Regions from separate parts of the Halorhodospira halochloris genome, predicted to be linked through region 4. Evidence: predicted binding sites of a transcription regulator. Region 4 holds the regulator's gene; each other region holds the start of a gene.
The links. Region 4 encodes sigma-54, which starts transcription at its own class of promoters, with help from an activator protein. Its sites were predicted from a motif close to TGGCANGNTNCNTGCTT; they were not measured.

Region 1: a site for sigma-54 is predicted at 814-830, ahead of nifB (nitrogenase cofactor biosynthesis protein NifB). Genes of this name have one in related genera too.
Region 2: a site for sigma-54 is predicted at 1,058-1,074, ahead of HH1059_RS10680 (flagellar hook-length control protein FliK). Genes of this name have one in related genera too.
Region 3: a site for sigma-54 is predicted at 1,436-1,452, ahead of glnL (nitrogen regulation protein NR(II)). Genes of this name have one in related genera too.

What each region holds. Positions count from the first base shown of each region.
Region 1 covers NZ_AP017372.2:1,292,201-1,294,403, forward strand. The annotation lists gene HH1059_RS06060 (sensor domain-containing diguanylate cyclase) at 1-343, opposite strand, end outside; gene nifB (nitrogenase cofactor biosynthesis protein NifB) at 925-1,998, shown strand; gene nifV (homocitrate synthase) at 2,002-2,203, shown strand, end outside.
Region 2 covers NZ_AP017372.2:2,358,012-2,360,214, reverse strand. The annotation lists gene fliI (flagellar protein export ATPase FliI) at 1-433, shown strand, start outside; gene fliJ (flagellar export protein FliJ) at 475-936, shown strand; gene HH1059_RS10680 (flagellar hook-length control protein FliK) at 1,118-2,203, shown strand, end outside.
Region 3 covers NZ_AP017372.2:13,163-15,365, reverse strand. The annotation lists gene glnG (nitrogen regulation protein NR(I)) at 1-353, opposite strand, end outside; gene glnL (nitrogen regulation protein NR(II)) at 346-1,425, opposite strand; gene glnA (glutamate--ammonia ligase) at 1,556-2,203, opposite strand, start outside.
Region 4 covers NZ_AP017372.2:2,028,385-2,030,587, forward strand. The annotation lists gene lptB (LPS export ABC transporter ATP-binding protein) at 1-523, shown strand, start outside; gene HH1059_RS09300 (RNA polymerase factor sigma-54) at 579-2,051, shown strand; gene hpf (ribosome hibernation-promoting factor, HPF/YfiA family) at 2,064-2,203, shown strand, end outside.

The DNA of each region.
Region 1 (2,203 bases), 740 kb from region 4:
GGGATTCTTTGCTTTCACTAGCATTGGCGTGGATTTGATTTCGCCCATAGGTTAGTCGAGTAGCGCTAATTTCTACCCAGTGGGGAGAGTTGTTGAGGCGGTGCAGCAAATATCTCCCCGTCCACGACTGCCGCTTGCCGCTTATAATCTCTTGCACGCGCTCTTCTAAGCCATCCGTGGCATCGCTGCGGGTCAATTCACCCAAGGTTTTACCGATAAGTTCAGCAGCTTCCCTGCCAAGCATTTCAGCGAGTCTAGCATTAACTTGCTGTATTTGGCCGTTAGTGTCGATCTCAGCCAAGGCAACTGGGGCTTGCTCGAAAATAGCTTGATATTCTTTCATTATTCTTGGCTTTATTTCCCTGCCCCCAGTAAAGCATTCGGCTTTAAGGGTTTTTCTAAAATCACTCGCGCTAGGCGTAATCCATAACCGCAGGCTTTGGATGTGCCATTACAGCTAGTTTACTAGTATTTAGGAAAGTATTGCTAGCTAGCTCTCATGCGGGGACGGCGTAATTCCTTCCTTGGAGAGCGTCTCTAGGGGACCTCTAGCAACCTTTAAACCGCCCATTGAGCCTGGCCGCCCCGGTGTGGAGGTCTTGGCGCCAGGGATGGCGCCATGAAGCCTCCAGGGAAGGATTCACGGCGTCCTCCACACCGGGGCGGCCAGGCTCAATGGGCGGTTTAAAGGTTGCTAGGAGGCTTTGCAGCCGCATCTTCTTTCGGCGGTCATTGGTTCCCCTTGATGTTTAGCAGGATGGCACCGTACTGAAGTTGCTGGTTTTCTAGCAAAGCGTTTCCTCAAACGACATGCGGCACGCATCTTGCAAATTGCATCTCAATAGATAAATACGCACCTCGTCGTTATAGCTAAGCCGGCCTCAGCAAGGTTACGGCCCAATCACTGAGGTAAAAGGGGATAACATGAAAGACTCCACCCCCCACCAGAATGCCGCATCAGCACGCTCAGCCTGTAGCGGGCCGCGCGATGGGACAGGAAAACTGCCGGTAGGGGTGCGCGAGAAGATTCGCAATCACCCTTGCTATTCTGAGGACGCCCACCACCACTTTGCCCGTATGCATGTCCCGGTAGCCCCGGCTTGCAACATCCAGTGCAATTACTGCAACCGTAAGTACGACTGTTCTAATGAGTCGCGCCCCGGTGTTGTATCGCGGGTGCTCAAACCGGAACAGGCGGTGCGCAAGGTGGCCGCGGTGAGTCAGCGAATACCGGAGTTAGCGGTTGTCGGTATTGCCGGTCCAGGCGACCCACTGGCCAATGCGCGGCGGACTTTGCACACCTGTGAGTTATTGCGCGAGAGCTTCCCAGAGTTGCGCTTGTGTTTATCGACCAACGGTCTGGCCTTGCCTGAGTATGTTGATCAGCTGTGCAGCTTAGGTGTTGAGCACGTAACGGTAACCATCAATGCGATCGACCCGGCGGTAGGCGCCCGGATTCACCCGTGGGTCTTCTATGAGCATCGCCGCTATACCGCCGAGCAGGGTGCCGAAATACTACTCAACCAACAGCTTATGGGTATCGAGCAGCTGGCAGCCAAGGATGTATTAGTAAAGGTTAATTCGGTGCTCATCCCGGGAATTAACGATGATCATCTGCCCGCGGTGAGTAGTGCAGTGCGCCAGCGTGGTGCGTTCTTGCACAACGTTATGCCACTGATCTCCGAGCCAGAGCACGGCACCGCTTTCGGCCTTAGTGGTCAGCCCGCCCCGAGCACTGCCGAGTTGCAGGCCGTGCAGGCGAAGTGCGCCGGGGATATGCCGCAGATGCGCCACTGTCGACAGTGCCGGGCGGATGCGGTGGGTTTTCTCGGCGCTGAACAAAGCGCCAATCTTACCGCCGAGCAACTACCTGAAGAAGGGGCGGCGGAAGACCCATACAGCAACCCACCGGCAGACATATATACCCTCTTGGCCCGGCAACAAAGCCGCCGTCAGGCGTTTGCTGAGGCGGATGCGGAGATTGAGGATGAGGGCTGAGTTATGGCTTTAAATAGGCTTTGTGGCGCAGAAGATGGTCCGGTGAGATCCCGAGAGGGCGATGTAGATCGCACCAGCACAACTGCAGCTGTAGAAGTAGTTATCGACGATACCACCTTGCGCGATGGTGAGCAGTCGGCCGGGGTCGCCTTTAGCCGGGATGAGAAGCTGGCCATCGCTACTGCGCTTGATCAGCTTGGTGTCC
Region 2 (2,203 bases), 330 kb from region 4:
TGGCCCTGAGGGCAGTGGGTCAATAACGGCGTTCTACACAGTCCTGGTTGAAGGGGATGATCAGCAGGAACCGATTGCCGATTCGGCCCGGGCTATACTAGATGGCCACCTTGTTCTGTCCCGGTCCCTCGCAGACTCCGGGATCTACCCGGCCATAGATGTGGAGGGGTCCATCAGCCGGGCGATGATGTCGCTGACAACAGCTCAGCATCAGAAATTGTCGCAGCGCTTCCGCGAACTCTATTCGGCCTACCGCCAGAACGAGGATCTGATAAGTGTCGGGGCGTACCAGCGCGGCAGCGATCCTTTAGTTGATCAGGCAATAGCCTACCAAACCCACATGCGGGCATTTATGCAGCAAGACGTGAGCGAGGCAGTCGATTTTTCTGAGTCATTGGCCTCATTGCAGCGTTTACTGCGTGAGGCAGCCTGAGTAACTGACAGATCGTAATAGATAAAATCCAGGAGGTCGCGATGAGCGGCGGCTCAAAGAAGCTACGCCCGGTTGAGAGGTTGACCCAGCAGCGTCAAGAGCGGGCAGCGGTGGAGCTTGCCAAGGCGCGCAGTGAACTGCAGGAGAGCCAGGGGCAACTCGAGAATATCCTCCATATGCGCCAGGATTATCGGCGCCGACTGGTCTGCGAGGGGACCATTGAAGCATCGCGGCTGCGTGATTTCCACGCCTTTCTCTGTCGGCTCGATGAAGCAGTGGATCAGCAAAGACAAGGTATTAGCGATCAGCAGCAGCGAGTAGAGCAGCTTCATAAGCAGTGGTTGGGGCGGTGGGCGGAGCATCGGCGCATTGAGAGCGTCGTTGAGCGCCGCGCGCAGCAGGAGCGTCAGGAACAGGAGCGCCGCGAACAGAGAGAGCTGGATGAAACGGCGCGGTTGCTGTTTCAGGCTGCTCAGCGTGGTATAGCTTCCGACAGCGAGTAATTTGCCTGACAGAGGGGTTGATTAGCATCGATTATCTCGGGAGGAATCTCCAAAAACTCCCCCGGAGCCACTCAACTACCCCGGTGTGGAGGACGCCGTGAATCCATCCCTGGAGATTTGATGGCGCGAATATTGCATTAATGAATTACGGATTAACAAGGACACAAGGAGACCCCCGTTAATGATGCCAATGGAACTTGCTGCTCTGGATCTGGATATGCTCGGCAAAAAAGGCGCCAAGCCTGCCAAACAGGGGGACGCAGAGGGGAAGCTGTTCGCGGATGCGTTGTTTGATGGCTCTGCTTTAAAGGATATGGGGGTGTCTAAAGAGCAGTTTGCGGCACTGATAGATCATGCCAAAACCGGCAAAGGGTTGCCGCATGACGGCAACAAGGTTCAGGGAGAACTGAAAGATCTGTTTAGTCAGCTGGTTAGTCAGCTGGGCGGCAGCGATTCTTTTGACACTGACCAGATAGGTAAGCTCAAGCTGCTGCAGCAGCATGGCTGGGAAATATTCACTGAAACTAAGTCGGCTGAGGGTGATGGCGAAGGCAAAACCTTCTCTGCCGATACCCTACTACTAAAAGAAGGCGCCGAGGGCCTAGGTCGGGGCTTGGTCCTCAGCGGTAAGGGAGATCATGCCGAGCAGCTGCAGGCACTGAAGGCTGAGCGTGAGGAGCTCCTACAGGAGCTGGCAGAGCTCAAAGAACAGGGGCTTGATGGCGAGGACCTGTGGGCAGCGCTAGAAGAGAGGGTTGCCGAGCTGAAAGAAGCAGGCAAGCTAGAGCACCTGGAAGTCGAGATAGTCAGCGATGCCGATAGGCTCAAAGAGATATCTGGGCGCTGGCAAGCCGATCCAATGAGCTCGGGTGGAACCGGATTCAGTTCGATGGGCGGCATTGGTTTCGGTGGTGAGGGCGCAGAGCGCTTCGGGGAGCGCAGCATCGCTCAAAACTCCCAGGGGGAGCAGATTGTCCGCGAGTTAAGGGCAGGCGGGGCGCTGAGTGCTTCGGCAGCAGCTAGCGGAGATGATCCTGCCGGGCAGAATGCCAACAGCGGAGGTTCGTCATCCGGCGGTGAGCGTCAGGCGAGTATGGAGGCGTTGCTACAGGCCGCGGAAGGGGGCTCGCGGCGTGGTGAAGAGGCAAGCATGGGGCGCGCTGATTTCGGCAGCATGTTTGCCGCAGCTCAAGGCCTGGAGGCAAGTGCGCGCTCGAGCGGTGGAGTTCAGCTTAATGTCCCGCAGCAGGTGGGACAGAATGGCTTT
Region 3 (2,203 bases), 820 kb from region 4:
TGGATCAGATCAACTGCTTCACCAACATCAAATGGCTTGGGTAAATACTCGAAGGCGCCGCCCTCATAAGAGCTAACCGCGGCATCAAGGTCAGAGTAGGCGGTGATTACTATAACCGGTAACTCGGGACACTGGGCACGAGTCCGCGCTAGCAATTCATGTCCATCGGTTCCCGGCATGCGGATATCAGTTATCAGTGCTGCCGGCAGTTCATGTTGCAGGCCTTCCAGGGCATGGTCGGCGTTGTCAAAGCACCTAACTCGATAACCTGCGCGCTGTAGGGCTTTTTCCAATACCCAGCGTATGGACCGGTCATCATCGATGACCCAAACACTGCCTAGATCATCATTCATGATCAGTCTCCATCGGTAACCATATAGTGAATACGGTGCACCCCGGTTCGCTGGTGAACTCTATAAGTCCACCCATCCGGCTTACCAGATTCTGCGCGATAGGCAGGCCTAGACCGCTTCCCTCTGCCCTGCTGGTGACCATGGGGAAGAAGATCTGCTCTTGTTGTTCAACCGGTATACCGGGCCCATCGTCCTCTACATCTATACGCGCAACCAATCTATGGACCTTGTCGGCGATAGTCATTTGGCGCTGAGTCCGGGTTCGCAGGATTATATTGCCCTGGGGACCCGCTGATTGCCGGGCATTGCGAACCAGGTTGAGTAGGGCCTGGATGAGATGGTCCCGCTCAACATACAGTAGGGGAATACTCGGATCGTAATCACGTACTATAGGTACTGGAGACATAACGACCCCTGCTTCACCCTCAATTCCTTCAGCATCGACTAGGGCACGAACCCTTTCAAGCACCTCATGGACATTGACAATCTCAGGTGAGGTTGGATTTTTGGGGCCAAGCAGGGTGTCAACTAAATTCTTGAGCCGATCGGCCTCACTGATTATTACCTGGGTATACTCGCGAAGTTCGTTATCACTTAGTTCTGCCTCTAGCAGCTGAGCTGCTCCCCGCAAACCACCTAGAGGGTTTTTAACCTCGTGAGCCAGACCACGGAGTAGCTCAGCAATGGCCCTATTCTGTACAACCAGGTTATGTTCTTTGGTGATGCGGGTATGGCGATCAACCTCTGCGATCTCAATCAGCACCCGCTCACCTTCAAGAGGAGTAACCGTGCAATCTATTGTCACCATGCGCTGATCGCTGATGTTTACGCGGCGCTCACGCTGTGTATAGCTCCCCCCGGAAGTGCAGGCAGTATTTATCAATTCGCTGAATATATCTGTCGCGCGAATGGCCTGTTCTAATTCTTGACCATGAACTTGACGTGCGCTAACGCGAAATAGCTCTTCAGCGGCGTGGTTTAGAGATAATATGCGATGCTCTGCATCGACCACCATTATGGCGGTTGTCAGCTCATCGAGTATCAGCCTAGATGGGTGGATGTTCGGGGTCATGTACGATCATTTGCAAGTTATAGGCCAGGTCGATACTCATGAGCCCCGCAGACTATCACTGAATAACAGCAGCCAATGGAGGAGGAGGAGCTGCCTCCCCTCCATTGCTGCGATGCCGATGCGGCGTAAGTTAACAGCTGTAATAGAGATCGAATTCCACGGGGTGGGTAGTCATCCGCATGCGGGTTACATCTTCCATCTTTAACTCAATATAGGCGTCGATCATATCATCGGAAAAGACTCCGCCTTGTTTGAGGAACTCGCGGTCGTTGTCGAGGGCTTCCAGCGCCTCATCAAGCTGGATTGCAACCCGCGGAATCTGTTTCTCCTCCTCTGCCGGCAAATCGTAGAGGTCCTTGTCCATTGCTTCGCCCGGATGGAGCCTATTGCGAATACCATCAAGCCCAGCCATGAGCATTGAGGCGAAAGCCAGATAAGGATTGCCGGTCGGATCGGGAAAGCGAACCTCAATGCGTCGCGCTTTTGGGTTAGTAACGTAGGGAACTCTAACCGATGCCGAACGGTTGCGTGCTGAATAGGCTAGCAGCACCGGTGCTTCGAACCCGGGGACAAGGCGCTTATAGCTATTTGTCGAGGCGTTGGCGAAGGCGTTGATAGCCTTGGCGTGTTTTATGATACCACCGATATAGTAAAGCGCTTCTTCTGAGAGCCCACCATACTGGTCGCCACTAAAGATGTTGCGGCCTCCTTTCGATATCGACTGATGAACATGCATACCGCTGCCATTGTCGCCGACTAGCGGCTTGGGCATGAACGT
Region 4 (2,203 bases):
CGAGCTACCCATTCATGCTAGGGCCAAAGCTGGTATCGGCTATCTCCCGCAGGAGCCATCAGTATTTCGTAAACTAAGCGTCGCAGACAACCTCAACGCCATTTTGCAGCTGCGCTCAGATCTCAGCCGAGCCGAGCGCAAAAGTGCAGCAGAAGAGCTGCTAGAAGACTTTGGCGTAAATCACGTTCGCGATTCTATGGGAATTTCTCTGTCTGGAGGGGAAAGGCGTCGGGTTGAGATTGCCAGAGCCCTTGCCGCTAATCCGCAATTTATTTTATTGGATGAACCCTTCGCCGGAGTCGACCCAATATCGGTTGGCGACATTCAACGGATAGTTCGCCGGTTAGCCGATCGCGGCATCGGTGTTCTCATTACCGACCACAACGTACGCGAAACCCTGGGCATTGTTCAGAGGGCATATATCCTTAGCGACGGCCGGGTCTTAGCTGCAGGAAACGCCCAAGAAATCCTCGCTGACCCTAAAGTAAGGGAGGTCTATCTGGGTGAGGATTTTAGCTTATGATAAGCTTTAGTGTAGTACTGTTTGAAAATTTAACCACCACTGTAAAGAATTTGATATGAAGCAAACGCTTCAGCTAAGAGTGGGCCAACAGCTGGCCATGACGCCTCAGTTACAGCAGGCCATTCGGCTGCTGCAGCTGTCTAGTCTCGAATTGCATAACGAAATCCAGCAGGCGCTGGAATCCAATCTAATGCTGGAGACTGATGAGGGCGAAGAGACAAGCGTTGCAGACAAGTCAAATCAGGATCAAAACGCGGAAGAGCAACCTAGCGGTGAGGCAATACCCGACGAACTACCCTTGGATACCAGCTGGGAAGATATTTATGACGCCAGCTACGCCTGCGCATCCCCAGGAGCTGATTCAGCCACAGACATCTTAGAGAATCGCAGCTCCAACCCCCAGGGACTGATAGAGCATTTGCTCTGGCAAGTGGAGATGGAGGACCTTACCGAGAGTGAACGTTTAGTTGCCGAGATCATTGTTGATTCTATTGATGAGGACGGCTACCTCCAGTCAAGTGTTGAAGAGATACACGGCCAGCTTCCGACAAGCATCCATTTCAGCCCTAGCGATGTGGAGTCTATCCTTGCCCGTATCCAGCGCTTGGATCCGCATGGCATAGCCGCTCGATCACCTGCAGAGGCACTTTTTATTCAGCTTGAGCAACTCCCCGAAACCACACCTTGGCGAGGGGAAGCGATGGAAATAGTCCTCAACCACTTGGAACGAGTCGCCGAGCAGCGCTATGACGAGATACAAGCCGAGCTAGGCTTGAGTGGCTCGGCTGTTGACGAAACACTCGAACTGATCAGGAGCCTCGATCCTCGGCCGGGTCAACAACTGAGCAACTCTGCACCAGAGTACATCATTCCTGACGTTACCGTATTCCGCCAGGACGGCGCTTGGCATGTTGAACTCAATCGCGAGATGACGCCTACTCTACGGATCAACCCCTACTACGCCAGTCTCGTTAAACGCGGCGATACTAGTGCCGATAATCACTGTTTACGGACCCACCTCCAGGAGGCTCGCTGGTTGTTAAAGAGCTTGCAAAGCCGCAATGAGACGCTGCTTAAGGTGGCCAGCGCCATCGTCGATCGGCAAAGAGAGTTCATGGACCACGGCGAGGAGGCCATGCAGCCTCTGGTATTGCGCGAGATAGCCGAGACAATTGACATGCATGAGTCTACAATATCGCGGATAACAACCAACAAATACATGTACACACCACGTGGGACGTATGAGTTCAAGTACTTTTTTTCCAGTCACGTAAGCACCACAGATGGAGGTGAGGCATCTGCTACTGCCATCCGGGCACGAATAAAACGCTTGATAAGCGCTGAAGAGACCAGCAAACCGCTTAGTGACAGCGCCATCGCTGAATCTCTCAGGGATGAGGGCATCAAGGTAGCACGTAGGACCGTAGCCAAGTATCGTGAATCTTTGGGCATTGCCTCGTCTTCGCAACGCAAAGTCAAACAAAGAGGCTACGGCAATAAGACGCAAGCTGCAGAACTTCGCAAATGAAGGATCCAAGCCATGCAAATCAAACTCAGCGGTCACCATATAGAGATTACCGACTCCTTACGCGACTATGTAAATGACAAGATGAGCAGGCTACAGCGTCACTTTGACAATTTGATTGACACTGAAGTCATACTATCTGTTGAAAAATTGCA